2 regions of the Metabacillus schmidteae genome follow, and region 2 is predicted to be linked to the other one. Evidence: riboswitches for the same ligand, from Rfam matches in the RefSeq annotation. Region 2 holds a riboswitch; the other holds the start of a gene.
What was found. Region 2 has a riboswitch for cobalamin ahead of metE (5-methyltetrahydropteroyltriglutamate--homocysteine S-methyltransferase). Riboswitches for the same ligand answer to the same signal wherever they lie in the genome.
Positions count from the first base shown of each region.

Region 1: linked by a shared signal. The riboswitch ahead of HWV59_RS23720 (DUF4430 domain-containing protein) and the one ahead of metE (5-methyltetrahydropteroyltriglutamate--homocysteine S-methyltransferase) in region 2 are both predicted to bind cobalamin.

Region 1 is NZ_CAESCH010000002.1:598,780-606,747, forward strand. Features, by position in the region: gene HWV59_RS23705 (coiled-coil domain-containing protein) at 709-2,019, shown strand; gene HWV59_RS23710 (GTP-binding protein) at 2,400-3,590, shown strand; gene rpmG (50S ribosomal protein L33) at 3,611-3,760, shown strand; cobalamin riboswitch at 4,143-4,328, shown strand; gene HWV59_RS23720 (DUF4430 domain-containing protein) at 4,464-6,371, shown strand; gene HWV59_RS23725 (DUF4430 domain-containing protein) at 6,445-7,329, shown strand; gene HWV59_RS23730 (energy-coupling factor transporter transmembrane component T) at 7,335-7,968, shown strand, end outside.
Region 2 is NZ_CAESCH010000001.1:2,532,653-2,540,620, forward strand. Features, by position in the region: gene HWV59_RS12160 (sugar phosphate isomerase/epimerase family protein) at 21-851, shown strand; gene HWV59_RS12165 (peptidoglycan-binding domain-containing protein) at 1,073-1,633, opposite strand; gene HWV59_RS12170 (NAD(P)-dependent alcohol dehydrogenase) at 1,948-3,048, shown strand; SAM riboswitch class I at 3,184-3,295, shown strand; cobalamin riboswitch at 3,377-3,567, shown strand; gene metE (5-methyltetrahydropteroyltriglutamate--homocysteine S-methyltransferase) at 3,719-6,019, shown strand; gene HWV59_RS12180 (ribose-phosphate diphosphokinase) at 6,293-7,246, shown strand; gene HWV59_RS12185 (pentapeptide repeat-containing protein) at 7,337-7,968, shown strand, end outside.

The DNA.
Region 1 (7,968 bases), on a different contig from region 2:
GAAGAATGGAGCTCGTTTCGTGATAAATAAGGGGAGGTTTTCCGATTATGCAATACAAAAATCTCCTTTTTCGCCTTTTTCGAGTCAATAGGCGGAATCTCTCCGTCTATTTATGCTTTTTTAAATAATTATTATTAAATAAGCGAAATTACTCCGTCTATTTATTCAAATCAGGTGCTTCACCTTATCCCCGAACCGATAATGCGGACCTTCTCCCCCTCATTAAAATTGATACTCAAAACGGCACTGCAATGACAGGAGAATTGACCATCTTTTTTTATTGTACAATACTCATTGTCTATCATAATAAAAATGATGCACCCGAAAACGGAACCCTTTACTGACTGGTTATAAGTTCCTCATCTCAGATAATATAAGCAATCAGGAATTCTACTTATAAAATCCCCTTCAAGTGCCAAAAGGATCCTACAGAAACTACAATATCTATTTACAGGGAATACAAGAAATCGAAACTACCTCATCCAAGACAATCAATCTAATAAATAGTAACAAAGAAACCGAAACGATTCCATTTATAGATTGATGGTGGAATTGAAATGGTATCTATGTTACAGTGTAACATGTGCCAATTTTAGTAGAATAAAAAGGGCTTTTGTTATATTTGAAATATAATTGTAATATTATAAACATTGTTTTGTCATTTTTTGATGATATACTACTAATTGTGGCAAATATGAGTATAAAGTAATGAATTATAATAGATACATAGGAAAAAATACTGATTGTACGAGAGAAACGAAAGTAGGGAAGAGAATGTCGAAAAAGAAACTAGTTATCATGAATTTAGTAGTCATGATCGGATTAGGAAGTTCATTTGCTATTCCTTCGGCTAACGCTGAAACGGAAGAACGTACAGAAATTCAGGAAAATATAAAAAGTACTACTCAGGGAGTAGAGCAAATCCAACAAGAGTTAGCAGAGCTGAAAAAGAAAAGTGAACGTGTTGATGCGGCAATAAATGATAACTCAAATAAAATAAAAGAAACTGAATCAAAAATAAAAACAACTCAAGATGAAGTTTCAGCAATGGAAGATGAAATAGCAGAACTAGAAGAATCTATTAAAGAGAGAACAGAAGTTTTAAAACAACGCGCAATTTCTTACCAACACAGTGGTGGTAATGTAGAATATATTGATGTATTACTAGGTTCTTCTAGTTTTAGTGATTTTGTTAATCGCGCAATGGCAGTTGGAAAGATTGTGGAAGCTGACCGTGCAATGATTCAACAACAAGAAGCTGACGAACAGGAATTAAATGAAAAGAAGGTTTCAAAAGTTGAAGCGCTTTCTGATTTAGAAGCGATGAAATCAGAATTACACGGTATGCAGGAACACATTCTTTCTCAAAAACAGGAAAATGATACATTAAGAGAGCAGCTGAAGAATGAAGAATCAGCCAAGCTTGCTGCACTCAATAGCCTTAAGCAAAAAGAAGCTAACATAGCTGCTCAAGAGGCTGCATCTGCAGCAATCGCCCAAGGATCTTCAAATGATGATTCCTCTTCAGAATCTGTTCAATTAGCAAAAGGAAGTTCTTCAAAAACTGTTGATACTTCTAAAACTGCCGATTCTTCAAAAACTGTTGAATCAACTCCTGTAAATCCGAATGGAACAGTGAATGATTTAATTCGTGCCGGCTATAAGTATATTGGTAACTCAGTATATGTATTTGGTGGCGGAAGAAATTCTTATGATGTAGCAAACGGCCGTTTCGATTGCTCCGGGTTTGTACATTGGGCATTCTCTACTATCGGTGTAAGCGTAGGTGCAAGCACTGACTCACTTAAATATGCAGGTAAACAGGTTTCAACGAGTAATATGCAACCTGGTGACTTAGTATTCTTTAACACTTACAAAACAGATGGACATGTCGGCATCTATGTAGGTGGAGGCAAATTTATCGGATCCCAAAGCTCAACTGGTGTTGCAATTGCAAATATGTCTAGCGGTTATTGGGCAGAAAAATTTAACGGACGTGTAGTACGCGTAAGCATGTAATATTCTTAAAGAGCTGGCACAAAGTTGTCAGCTTTTTTGTGCGTTAAAATGTTTAAATTAGAAGCAAGGAAGATTATTCCATGTAGAGTCTGCTTTTAAGTATAGAATTTAGCACAACTACACACATGTTTCATCTTTTTTGCTCGCTAGTATGCGAGTAGCTTCAGTTGCGAAAAATAATCTTTAGTTCATAAATTCCCGATTAAACGAATTCTAAACATATATGCAATAAAAAATGTAAAAAAACTTGCGTTTTAAAGGGATATATAATACTATTTAAAACGTAAACATTACGTTTTATGTTCGTAGGTAGGGATTGTTGATATATAGATCTAAAATTTAAATCGTAATAATAACGGTTTGTATAAGGAGAATTTTAAATGATTAAAAGAAAAGTTCCTGTAACTGTGTTAAGCGGATATTTAGGTGCAGGGAAAACAACATTATTAAATCATATTTTAATGAACAGGGAAAATAGGCGAATCGCTGTTATTGTTAATGATATGAGTGAAGTTAATATTGATGCCTCACTTATTAAACAAGGTGGTTTTACGAGGGCGGAAGAAAAGCTTGTAGAACTTCAAAATGGATGTATATGTTGCACACTTCGAGAAGATCTCATTGTTGAAGTGAAAAAGCTTGTAAACCAAGGTGATATTGATTATTTAGTTATAGAATCTACTGGTATATCAGAACCAATACCAGTGGCACAAACTTTTTCTTATATTGATGAGGGGCTTGGTATTAATTTAACTGATATTTGTATACTTGATGCAATGATTACGGTTGTAGATGCAAACAGGTTTTGGCATGATTTTGCTTCAGGTGAGACATTGCTGGATCGCAAAGAAGCGACAGATGAATCTGATACGAGAGAAGTTGTTGATTTGCTCATTGACCAAGTGGAATTTGCTAACATTTTACTATTAAATAAAACCGATTTGGTAAATAAAGAAGATGTTGAAGAATTACGTGCAGTAATCCATAAATTGAACCCAACAGCAAAAATAATTGAAACTAGTTTTTCGAAGGTAGCTATGTCTGAAATTTTAGAAACAAATCTCTTTGATTTTGAAGAAGCAAGTCAAGCTGCTGGATGGATCCAAGAGCTTGTAAATGAACATATACCTGAAACAGAGGAGTATGGGATTTCTTCATTTGTATATAAGAAGAAGCGTCCATTTCATCCAGTAAGATTGATGACATGGCTGGAAAACTGGCCAGTAGATGTTGTTCGGGCAAAAGGATTTTTTTGGCTCGCATCTAGAAACGATGTGACAGGTCTTCTTTCACAGGCTGGACCTTCCATTACAATTCAAGGTGCAGGTGAATGGATTGCGTCTTATCCAAAGGATGAACAAGAGGAAATGTTGAAAGAGGAACCAGAATTACATGAAAAATGGGACAATCAATACGGTGATCGCATGACGGAATTAGTGATGATTGGGATTGATATGAACCATGATGAAATTGTAGCATCTCTTAATCAATGCATATTAACAGATGAAGAAATGCAACAAGACTGGTCTCAGTTTACTGACCCTCTACCAGCCTTTACAGAGGTAAATTAAATCTTAGGAGGAAAAAAATAATGAGAGTAAAAATTACATTGGCATGCACAGAAACAGGAGATCGTAATTACATCACAACAAAAAATAAGCGGAACAATCCTGATCGAATTGAATTGAAAAAATATTCTCCGAGGTTAAAAAGATATACATTACATCGTGAAACAAAATAGAGATGTGCCATGACTAACTCTTTAGTCATGGTTTTTTGTATTACCAAATAGCATAAGGTTTTGTAGAGTGTAGGTGTCTAGCTCCGAAGCACATGAAGTCAAGTGCAGTCGTGGAGATTGACGTCGCGTTTTTAGACTGCCAGCGCCTAGTCCCGAAGCACAGAATGTGTAAGTGCAGTTAGTGCGACAGGACGTCCCGTTATTGACTACCTCGGGGTCATAAGCCACTCAGGAATTGAAGACAAAGAACGTCTTCTATTCCTGAGCGTCTTATGCCTGTCGGGGCTCACCAAGGCGTTTGCGTTTTTCTAATATTAAGCGATTCTGTCATACATATATTGACACTCTTTTCATACTAGACTATGATTAAAAAAGCAAAAATGAATAGGATACAAAAATAGGTTGATAGATTCATAGAATCTATCATGAAAAGGGAAGTCGGTGCAAATCCGGCGCGGTCCCGCCACTGTAAATGGGAGCTTTTTACTATATGCCACTGTCATTGATGGGAAGGCGGTTTAAAGTGTTGATCATGAGCCAGGAGACCTGCCTATTTTTTACCTGCCTACGCGGATAGGAGAAGGTTAAGATAGGGAAAGGTTTAATGCACACTTTGTCTAAATATCTTAACGTTTCTTATCCTCCTTTGTAGAGGATTTTTTTAATGCTTAAAATTTTGATATTTAGATTGGAGAGAGTCTATATGGTACTAAATAAGGCTAGAAATCTATTTCTATCTTTATTACTTGTGTTTACGTATGTTGTAAGTGTGTCCCCTACTAATGCTTTTGCTGAAGAATTAGTAGAACAAAATGAAATCATTTCGGTTATTGGTAAGGACAATGAAGTCTTGCTTGATGACACAAACTATACATATTCTGAGAATACTACTGCTTTTGACGTACTATTGCAAACGGTAGGAGAAGAAAATGTAGAATATAGTGAATCTCAATATGGAGTATATATTGAGGGGATAAACGGTGTAAAACCCGGCGAAAAAGAACCATATTATTGGGCATTTTATATAAACGGCGTCTCATCACAAGTAGGTGCAGGGAGTTATGTTGTTCAAGAAGGAGATCGTCTAAGTTTTGTTTACACAAACTGGGAAGAGACTCCGGAAAATAGTGCATCTATAAGTATTATTGGAGAACAAGAAAGTGAAATATTGCTAGAGCCAATGAGTGTTTCTTTTATTCACGAACCAACAGCCTTTGACCTATTAAAGACAGCTTATGGTGTAGAGAATATCGAATATACCACCTCTGAATATGGTGTAATGGTTACTGGTCTTGGAGGAGTTCCTCAAGAAGATCCTTATTACTGGATGTTGTATGTAAATGACGAGTTAGCTTCAGTAGGAATTGACAGCTACAAGCTTCAAAATGGTGATCAAATTTCATTAAGATACGAATCATGGGAAACTCCATCTGAGGATCCAGTAGAGGAAGAACATGAACAAAGTGAACAGAATGAAGAAACAGAAAAACCGGTTGAAGAAGAAAACAAGCTTGAACCATTTAATAAAGAAGTATTTAATAACAGTGTTAATTTAGCAAGTGAGTATGTATTAGAAAATGAAATTGGTGACTGGCAAGCAATTGCTCTTAAGAAAGCAGGTAAAACGATACCAAACACGTATCTTACCAATCTAAAAAAACAGGTTAATGATAGCCAAGGTAGTTTTGCCAGAATAACAGATTATGAAAGATTGACATTAGGTATTTTAGCTGCCGGTGAAGATCCAACAAATTTCGAAGGCTATAATCTAGTAGAGTCCATTTATAATGGAAATGTTACAAAGCAGGGACTAAATGGTGTAGCATATGCCCTTATCGCTCTGGATAGTGCTGATTTTTCAATTCCATCTTCAGCAAAGTGGAATCAAGAAAAACTGGTAAATGAATTAATAAAAAATCAAAATAGTGATGGAGGCTGGTCTTGGAGCGGAGATGCAGCAAGTGATGTTGATACAACTGCAATGGTTTTAACTGCTCTAGCACCTTATCAAACCAAAGTTAAAGAATCTATAGATAAAGCGGTATTATACTTGTCAAATCAGTATCAGTCATCAAAAATCGATAATAGTTCAACCGCAGCTCAAGTGGTGATTGCCTTATCAGCACTCTCAATTGATGCTCATAGTGATGATTTTACAAATGAAGGTATCAGTTTAATTAATTATCTCTTATCATTCCAAAACAAAGATGGCGGATTTGATTGGCAAGGTGGGGATGAGAGTGATTCATTCTCAACAGATCAAGCATATAGAGGTTTAGTAGCTTATCAGTTATTAGGTGATAGTTCTCTATATCATTTCTCACTTAATAAGGGAAATTCACCTGAACCAATAGATGAAAACGAAGAGACTCCTCAAAGTAGTGAACAGCCAGATAGTAAAGAAGAGGCACCTAAAAGTGCGGATGATGAAGAGTCAATTGAGACAATAAATCAGCCAAACCCAGTGGAAAAAGTAGATTCACCAAGTAAAGGTAATCCTCTTCCTAATACAGCGACATCAAACTATAATCTGATAATTGTAGGTATGATTCTCGTTGCAATTGGAGCTATTGTGCTTGTTTATCGTAAGCAGCAAATGAATAAAGGATAGTGTAAATGCCCTCTATATTTGAGGGCGTTTGCTCTTTCTAGTAAAATAATATGAAAAATAGGAGGACTATTAATTGAAACAATATAAAACACTCCTTATGATCCTATTTACTACTATTCTCTTATTTCTATCAGGATGTGCGAAAGATGAGGTGACTCCGGCACTTGAGCAAAAACCTGCTGAAGAGATAGCAAATGGGGAAAATGCAGTTAAGCAAACGTTAGATACAGAATCGAAATCAACAGAATCTGAAAAAACTGAGGTAACGAATGAAGACACAGAAAAAAATGATGAAACAACAGAAAAAGTAAAACCGATTGAACAAGATGCTGGGCATGCGGAAGACTTAAATTCCCAAAGTACAGAGGAAAAGCAAACTGCAACTACATCAAAAAGTTCACAAGCTAAGGAATCCGAGCGTACAACAACAACTACTAGTAAAACAGAGTCAACAGAAAAAAAACAAGTAGAGGCTGCGACAAAACCTGAACAAAATACAGAGAAAACTACGATACAGAATACTGAAAACAAAAATAAGAATCAATCTGAACCAGTAAAAGATAAAACAACCACTACACCCCCTGTTAAGGTAGAACAAAAAAAGGAAGAACCCAAAAAACAAGAACCAAAACCAACTGTAACCATCTCAGTAGTCGGCGATAGCGAAAAAGGTACGATTCTTTCTGCTACTAAGGTAGAAATGAGTGAAGGAAACACAGTATTAGATGTAACATTAAAAATACTTAAGTCAAAGGGCATTCCAATTAGTATGACAGGTGGCGGTTCTACAGCGTATGTGCAGGGAATTGGTAACTTGTTTGAATTTGATCGAGGACCACTTAGTGGATGGACAGTGAAGCAAAATGGATCAACTTTATCAAGAAGTGCAGGTGTGACGAAGGTTTCGAATGGTGACAAGATTCAATGGATTTACACAACAAATTATAAAGAGGATTGATTACTATGAAAAGAGGTGTTCATTCTTTTCACCCCTTCGTGAGTTTTACTTATTATATTGGCGCAACAGCACTGGTCATGCTATATAAGCATCCGGTGTTTTTGTTTGTTGCGGCCATATTGTTTATTTTATTTAATCTTCAATTAGATAGAGGAAAAACACTGAAAAATTGGTTTGGTATGCTCCTATATCTATCTGTATTTTTTCTTATACTCAATCCATTAGTTAATCGAAGAGGAACGCATATTTTATTTTATCTTCACGATAATCCTGTTTTACTTGAAGCAGTGATCCAAGGAATTATTTTGGCTTTATCTATATTTACTTTATTAGTCCTATTTTCTACTTTTCATCTTGTTGTGACAGCGGAGAAGTTTCTATTTTTATTTTCAAGAGTTTTGCCGCAATGGGCGTTGCTCACCATGCTTTCCATGCGGTTTGTACCTTTGCTAAGAAGGAGATTACGTGAAATTGAGACTGTTCAGAAAGGAAAGGGACTTTCGGTCAAAGAAGGGAAAGTCCGTGAACGGGCAAAAAATGGCATCTTGCTTGTACAGATATTATTAACTTGGTCACTTGAAGAGGCTATTCAGACAGCTGATTCCATGGCAGCTCGCGGTTATGGAGTGAAAAAGAGAA
Region 2 (7,968 bases):
CCTAAAGAGGTGATTTTTTGATGTTAAGAGGATTAACCAAAGCCGGGTTAGGAACTCTCGAAGATGATAAACAATTTGTTGAGTTAGCAGCAGAATACTCTTTTCAAACAGTTGATCTGGATGCAAAGGATTTTATTGAAGCCTATGGTAAAGAAGGGGCAATAGAGATATTACAAACTAATAACATACGAATAGGGGCAATAGGATTACCAGTTGAATGGAGAAGTTCCGACGAAGTGTTTTCAAACGATTTGGTTAAACTTGCTGCATCTGCTAAGGCTGCTAAAGATTTAGGATGTACACGATGTTGCACTTATATATTACCATCAACAGATTTCAATTCTGCACAATTCATGAGCTTAGCAATAAAACGTCTGAGAATTTGTGCAGAAGTTCTAGGTTCTTATGATATAAGACTTGGTTTAGAATATGTTGGTCCCCACCATTTAAGAGATACGTGGAAAAATCCATTTATTTGGACGCAGAAGGAAACTCTGCAATTAATTGATGCAATAGGATTACCAAATGTGGGATTGTTGTTAGATTCATATCATTGGTACACAACAGGGCTTTCAAGTGAGGATCTGACGAATTTAAATGAGCAGCAAATTGTTCATGTTCATATTAATGATGCCGCTGATTTGCCGGTGGAAGATCTGAAAGATAATGATCGGCTTTACACTGGAGAGGGGATCATTAATTTACCATTATTCTTAAGAAGCATAAAGGAAACCGGGTATAGCGGTCCAATATCACAAGAAGTATTAACTCCTTCACAACCAAAAGAATCAAGTGATGAATTAATACGACGCTCTAAAGCTGGGTTTGACAAAGTGTTTAATAAAATATAAAAGTAGTAAAGGCGATCATAAAAATGATCGCCTCAGTTTGTAGACAAAGTAAAAATCGCTAGCCCTTCAGACTGATTGCTAACGCTTGCTTTCGAGGCACGAAGCATTGTGAGGAGCGGAGTTACCGGGGTTGGTAATGAGCACCGCAGCAAGGTGAGTAACGAAGAAAGCGAGCGTTTGTCAACAGTCTGAGGCGATCATAAAAATGATCGCCTTTCTCACTAGTCATTTAAAACTTTATCCATAACTGCTTTAGTTTTTGGTCCAAAAATTCCATCATTTTTTAGTTCTGGGAAGCGTTCTTGAAATTTAATAACAGCACCTTTTGTTTGTGGTCCATATATTCCATCTACTGTCACATTGTAGCTCATATCATTTAATGCTTTTTGTAGTGTTTTTACAGCTTCACCTCGGCTGCCTACTTTTAAAACAGTGTTCTCAAAGCCGAAAGAGTTAATTTCTTTAGATAGCTCTGCATGTGTATTTGGTCCGTAGATGCCATCAACCTTTAGTGTTTTCTTAGATTTCTGAAACGCCATAACAGCTGTTTTGGTATTAGGACCAAATATCCCATCCTCAGATAATTCAGCACCCATTACTTCGTTCAATGCGCGCTGCATGATTTTAACGTTTTCTCCTTTAGATCCTTGTTTCAACATACCTTGTAAGTCAAAGATAGAATAATTGATACTTTCTTGGGCACTTACTCCTCCTGCAGGTACTCCTAATAATAATACAGAAGCAGTTAATACAGTTGCTGATAACTTTTTTAATTTATTCAAATGAAACATCTCCCTTTGTTTGTTTTTCGTATATGAAACGAGAGAGACTTAACAATTGTTTCATCTGAATGATCATTTTTTAAAAAAGATTCATTGATTAATTGAAAAATTTTTCAGAAATCTATTACAAAATTAATAAAACAAATTGAAAATCCTGTTTTTTTATCTTTTTAGAATATAAAAATGATGGTATCCTAAAAGAGATTAGTATAACATTCCAGAATCAATTATCAGACAATCAACACATGAACTGTTCTAAATAAGTAATTTAGAAAGCGGTTTCGTTTTAGGGTAAGAAAGGGGATAAAAAAAAGATGACGAATCAATCTATTGTCAAGAATGTTGAAAAATTAGAAATTCCAACTATTATGAAAGCTGCAGTAATGACGAAGCCTTACGAAATTGAACTTCAGGAAGTTGCTGTTCCAAAAGTTAAAGGTAATGAGGTATTAGTCAAGGTAATGGCTGTTGGGATATGCGGATCTGACATCCATTATTATGAACATGGAAAAATTGGAAGATATGTTGTTGAAAAGCCCATTATTTTAGGTCATGAATGCGCAGGTATTGTTGTAAGTGTTGGCGAACAAGTCTCCAGGTTGAAAATTGGAGATCGTGTGGCAATCGAACCTGGCATTACTTGTGGACAATGCGAATATTGTAAGGAAGGAAGATATAATCTTTGTCCAGAAGTTCAATTTTTAGCAACTCCGCCAGTAGATGGTGCTTTTGTTCAATATATAAAACACCGGGAAGATTTTTTATTTCCTATTCCAGATGATCTATCGTTTGAAGAAGCATCACTTGTTGAGCCTTTTTCTGTAGGAATTCATGCAGCTAAAAGGTCAAACCTACAACCGGGATCAACAGTGGTTATCATGGGTATGGGACCTGTTGGACTTACAGCTATTGCGGCAGTTAAAGCCTTTGGGGCTTCAAAAATAATCGTTACTGACCTAGAGGAAAACCGTTTGAAGGCTGCAAAAAAACTTGGCGCAACTCATGTTATAAATGTTTTAGAGCAAGATCCAAATGAAGAAATTGCAAGCATCACCGCTGGAAAAGGTGTTGACGTTGCATTTGAAACAGCAGGTAATCCGAAAGCGCTTCAATCAGCCCTGAAATCTTTAAAAAGAGGTGGAAAATTAGCCATTGTTGGATTGCCGCCACAAGATGAAATTGCTCTCAATGTTCCACTTATTGCAGATTATGAATTAGACATTTTTGGAATCTTTAGATATGCAAATACGTATTCTCAAGGAATAGAGTTTTTGTCATCACAAAATTACAATTTAGATAGCTTAATTACAGACCGTTATACTCTTAACGAAACGAAAGAAGCGATGGAACGTGCTAGGTTAAATAAAAAAGAAAGTTTAAAAGTGATCGTTTATCCTAATGGTTTAATAGAATAAAAGGTTACCAAAAATAAGTTCTATCTACAATTTCCTTTTAATTAATAATGGAAAAATAAGAAAATTCTCTTTGACAGTTTTCTTTTCTCATGCTAATATGCTATTAAATTCAAAATATCATTAATTATCAAAAAACTCTTATTAAGAGTGGCGGAGGGACTGGCCCGATGAAGCCCGGCAACCATTCAACCATCGTTGTTGAAAAGGTGCTAATTCCTACAAAGTATGTGTCTTTGTAAAATAAGAGGGGATTTCAATAAAATGAAGACCTCTCTATTCTTAATAGAGAGGTCTTTAGGTTTTATTGAGGAAGAAATCGTCTGAAAATTACATATCAAATGTATCAGGTGCTGTGAAAATTTAATCATAGCTTAAAAGGGAAGTCCGGTGAGAATCCGGCACGGTCCCGCCACTGTATTGGGGAGCAACTTATCATTCACCACTATTTCTTGATGAAATGGGAAGGGATAAGAAGCGATGAACCTAAGTCAGGAGACCTGCCTGATATATGCGCTTGTACCTACGGATGATAGGGAGGAGTGAGGAATACGTGTTGAGAAAGCCAAGATGTCTCAATTCTAGTTAGCCATGCGTATGAATCTCTCTTTTCTAATTTGAAAAGAGAGATTTTTTAGTTTGGGACAAAAAAATTAGAGGAGTGTATGAAGGTATGAATCAAATAAAAAGCTCGAATTTAGGCTATCCACGTATTGGTGAAAAACGAGAATGGAAAAAGGTGCTTGAACATTATTGGGCAGGGAACCTTGAAAAGGATGCATTTTTAAAACAAATGGAAGAGATTAGGCTTCAACACCTAAAAAAGCAAAAAGAGCAAGGTATTGATATAATTCCTATCGGAGATTTCAGCTTTTATGACCATGTCCTTGATACAGCTGTCATGTTTGGACTTGTACCAGAGCGCTTTGAAAATAATAGTAATGGACCAGTTTCATTAGAAACATATTTTGATATGGCGAGAGGCAATAAAGGTGCAGTTGCCTGTGAAATGACAAAATGGTTTAACACAAACTATCACTATATTGTTCCGGAGTTACATCATGTAGAGCCTAAACTGGTAGAGAACCGCCCGCTTCAATTTTTCAAAGAAGCAAAACAAAAGCTAAATATTGATGGAAAGCCAGTCATTCTAGGACCAATAACCTTTGTGAAGCTTTCAAAAGGATACAAGAAGTCTGATTTTAATAACGTAGTCAAAAAATTTGTACCCCTGTATGCTCAGATCCTTAAGCAATTACAAACAGAAGGTGTCCAGTGGGTTCAAATCGATGAACCGATTTTAGCAACAAATGTTTCTCTTGATGAGCTTGAATTATTCCAGGAGGTCTACCATCAGTTACATGAAGCAGCACCAAATGTTAAGGTGATTTTGCAAACTTATTTTGATCGTATTGATTATTTCAAAGAAGTTTGTTCTCTTCCAGTCCAAGGGATAGGACTCGATTTCGTCCATGATGGCGGCCATCACCTTGCTGCTTTAAATCAATTTGGTTTTCCACAGGATAAGGTGTTAGCTGCTGGTGTAATCAATGGACGTAACATTTGGCGTGGCAATCTAGATGAGAAGCTTGCAACTATTACTGAACTATCAACGTTTGTTTCAAGGGATCGTTTAATCGTTCAGCCATCATCAAGTTTATTGCATGTACCAGTAACTGTAAAAAGTGAAGAAACGCTTGATGAAGTTATAAAAAATGCATTATCTTTTGCAGATGAAAAAATAAATGAAGTTGTCATATTAACAAGAGCATTAAATAATGGCATTGAATCAGTACAAAACCAAATTACAGAGAGTACATCAGCCATCCAATCTTTAAACAAATCATCATTCCGAAACAATATAGAAGTACAGGATGCCGTAAATAACATTCATTTATATGATGTAGACCGGAGAGCAGAGTTATCTGTGCGTCAGGAATTACAGGCAAATGCTTTTGATTTACCTTTGCTTCCTACGACTACAATCGGTAGCTTTCCACAAACAAAAGAAGTTAGAAATAAGCGGTTAAAATGGCGTAAAGGCGAGTTAACCGATGTGGAATATGAGGATTATATTAAAGCAGAGATTAAAAAATGGATCGATATTCAAGAAGAACTCGGTTTAGATGTTTTTGTCCACGGGGAATTCGAGCGGACAGATATGGTTGAATATTTTGGAGAAAAACTACTAGGATTTCAATTCACAAAGTTCGGATGGGTTCAATCATATGGGTCAAGGTGTGTGAAACCACCGCTTATCTATGGCGATGTTGACTTGAAGGAATTAATGACAGTAAAGGAAACAGTGTACGCTCAATCATTAACATCAAAACCTGTAAAAGGAATGTTAACAGGTCCAATTACAATACTAAATTGGTCATTTGTTCGTGATGATATCCCTCGTTATGAAGTGGCTAATCAAATTGCTTTGGCGCTTCGGAAAGAAGTTGATAGCCTTGAAAAAAATGGCATTCAAATGATTCAAGTTGATGAACCGGCGATTCGGGAAGGACTTCCATTAAAGCGTGAAAACTGGGAGAATTATCTCAATGCCGCAGTTTATGCATTCAAACTTGCTACAACATCTGTGCAAGATGAAACACAAATTCATACACATATGTGTTATTCAGATTTCAAAAATATTATTGATACGATTGATGCACTTGATGCAGATGTTATTTCTATAGAAACATCAAGAAGTCATGGGGAATTGATTCAAGCATTTGAAGAAACAACTTATAACAAAGGGATTGGTCTAGGAGTATATGATATCCATAGTCCACGAGTACCAAGAGTTGAGGAATTATTACGAAATATCGATCGTGCCCTACAAGTACTCGATCCCAAATTGTTCTGGATTAACCCTGATTGTGGTTTGAAAACTCGGGGAATAGAAGAAACGGTTGCTGCATTAAAAGTTATGGTAGAAGCTGCTGAGCATACGAGAGAGAAGTTACTTGTCAACAAAAGATAAAAAGACGATGAATGAATAAAAATGCGGGACCATACTAGGTCTCGCATTTTTTTACATAAAGAGTTACTAAAAAATTAAAAGAATTATAGTGAAGTTACTATTGAACTCACAAGGAATAGTGTAAAATAAGAAAAGATTATACAAATTACTCATTTCTAAGGCTTTGTTAATATTTCCTGTTGATTTCCGAACATTTATCTTAGTGTTAAAAATCAATACTTGTTTATAACAAAGCCACAAATTAATAGTCCTACTGGAGGTTTACATTTTACCATGCCTAATAGCTACGCAGATTCTAATTTAAAACTATTTTCACTAAACTCTGATCCCAAGTTAGCTACTAAGATTGCAGAATTACTTGGCGTTGAATTAGGAAAGAGTTCTGTTACTCGTTTTAGTGATGGAGAAATTCAAATAAACATTGAGGAGAGTATCCGAGGAGATGAGGTATATATCATCCAATCGATTAGCAATCCTGTAAATGAACATCTAATGGAACTATTAATAATGGTAGATGCTTTAAAACGTGCATCTGCAAAAACCATTAATTTAGTTATTCCATATTACGGATATGCTCGTCAAGATCGTAAAGCAAGAGCAAGGGAGCCTATTACTGCAAAGCTGGTTGCAAATCTGCTTGAAAGAGCAGGCTCTACTCGTGTGATTGCCCTGGATTTACATGCACCACAGATACAAGGCTTCTTCGATATACCAATTGACCACCTATTAGGTGTACCAATTTTAGGAGAATACTTCATTAATAAGAATTTAGATGATATTGTCATTGTATCACCAGACCATGGCGGAGTTACGAGAGCTCGTAAATTAGCAGATCGATTGAAGGCGCCAATTGCCATAATTGATAAAAGACGTCCGAGACCAAATGTAGTAGAGGTTATGAATATTGTTGGTCATATTGAAGGTAAAACGGCGATATTAATCGACGATATTATTGACACAGCAGGAACGATAACATTAGCGGCAAATGCATTAGTAGAGCACGGTGCTAAAGAGGTGTATGCATGTTGTACACATCCGGTTTTATCTGGTCCTGCAATTGAACGAATTCAAAGCTCCAAAATAAAAGAATTGATTGTAACTGACTCGATTACACTTCCGGAAGAGAAAAGGATCGATAAACTAGTTGAGCTATCAGTTGCGCCATTAATTAGTGAAGCGATAAAACGTATATATGAAAAACAATCAGTTGACGAGTTGGTACAATAATCACTTTATGAAGCAAAAGCCGGAGCCAATATAAACTCCGGTTATTCTTATTGTTGAAATTTCCAATCGAAGGTGTAAGGAAGTGGAATTTTGAGTGTTGAGATAGAAGACTTAAAAAGTGTAAAGGCAGATTGTGAGAATTGCTTTGGCTTATGTTGTGTTGCTTTACCTTACTTAAAATCTGCGGACTTTGCTTATGATAAGGATAGCGGAATTCCTTGTGAAAATCTTCAGACAGATTACCGGTGTGGGATTCATCGTAATTTAAGAAAGAGTGGATTTCGCGGTTGTACAGTTTATGAATGTTTTGGAGCCGGTCAAAAGGTTTCACAATTTACATACAGTGGAAGAGACTGGAGAAAAAACAAAGAAATTGAAAAGGAAATGTTTGAAGTATTTCCTGTTATGCAGCAACTTCATGAAATGCTTCGTTATTTATATGAAGCATTAAATAGAAAAGAAGCTAGTGGAATCCAAACAAACATACAACAAGCAATAGAAAAAACAGAACGTCTTACTCACCTAAATCCACAATCGATATTAAAATTAGATATAATCCAACATAGGGAATATGTTAATCATTTACTCATTCAAACAAGTGAATACGTACGGGCAAATGTTAAACATGATCAAAAACAAAGGGTTAAATTAAAAAAGGGAATTGATCTCATTGGTTCAAATTTTAAGGGCGCAAATTTCAAAGGAGCAAATTTAAGGGGAGC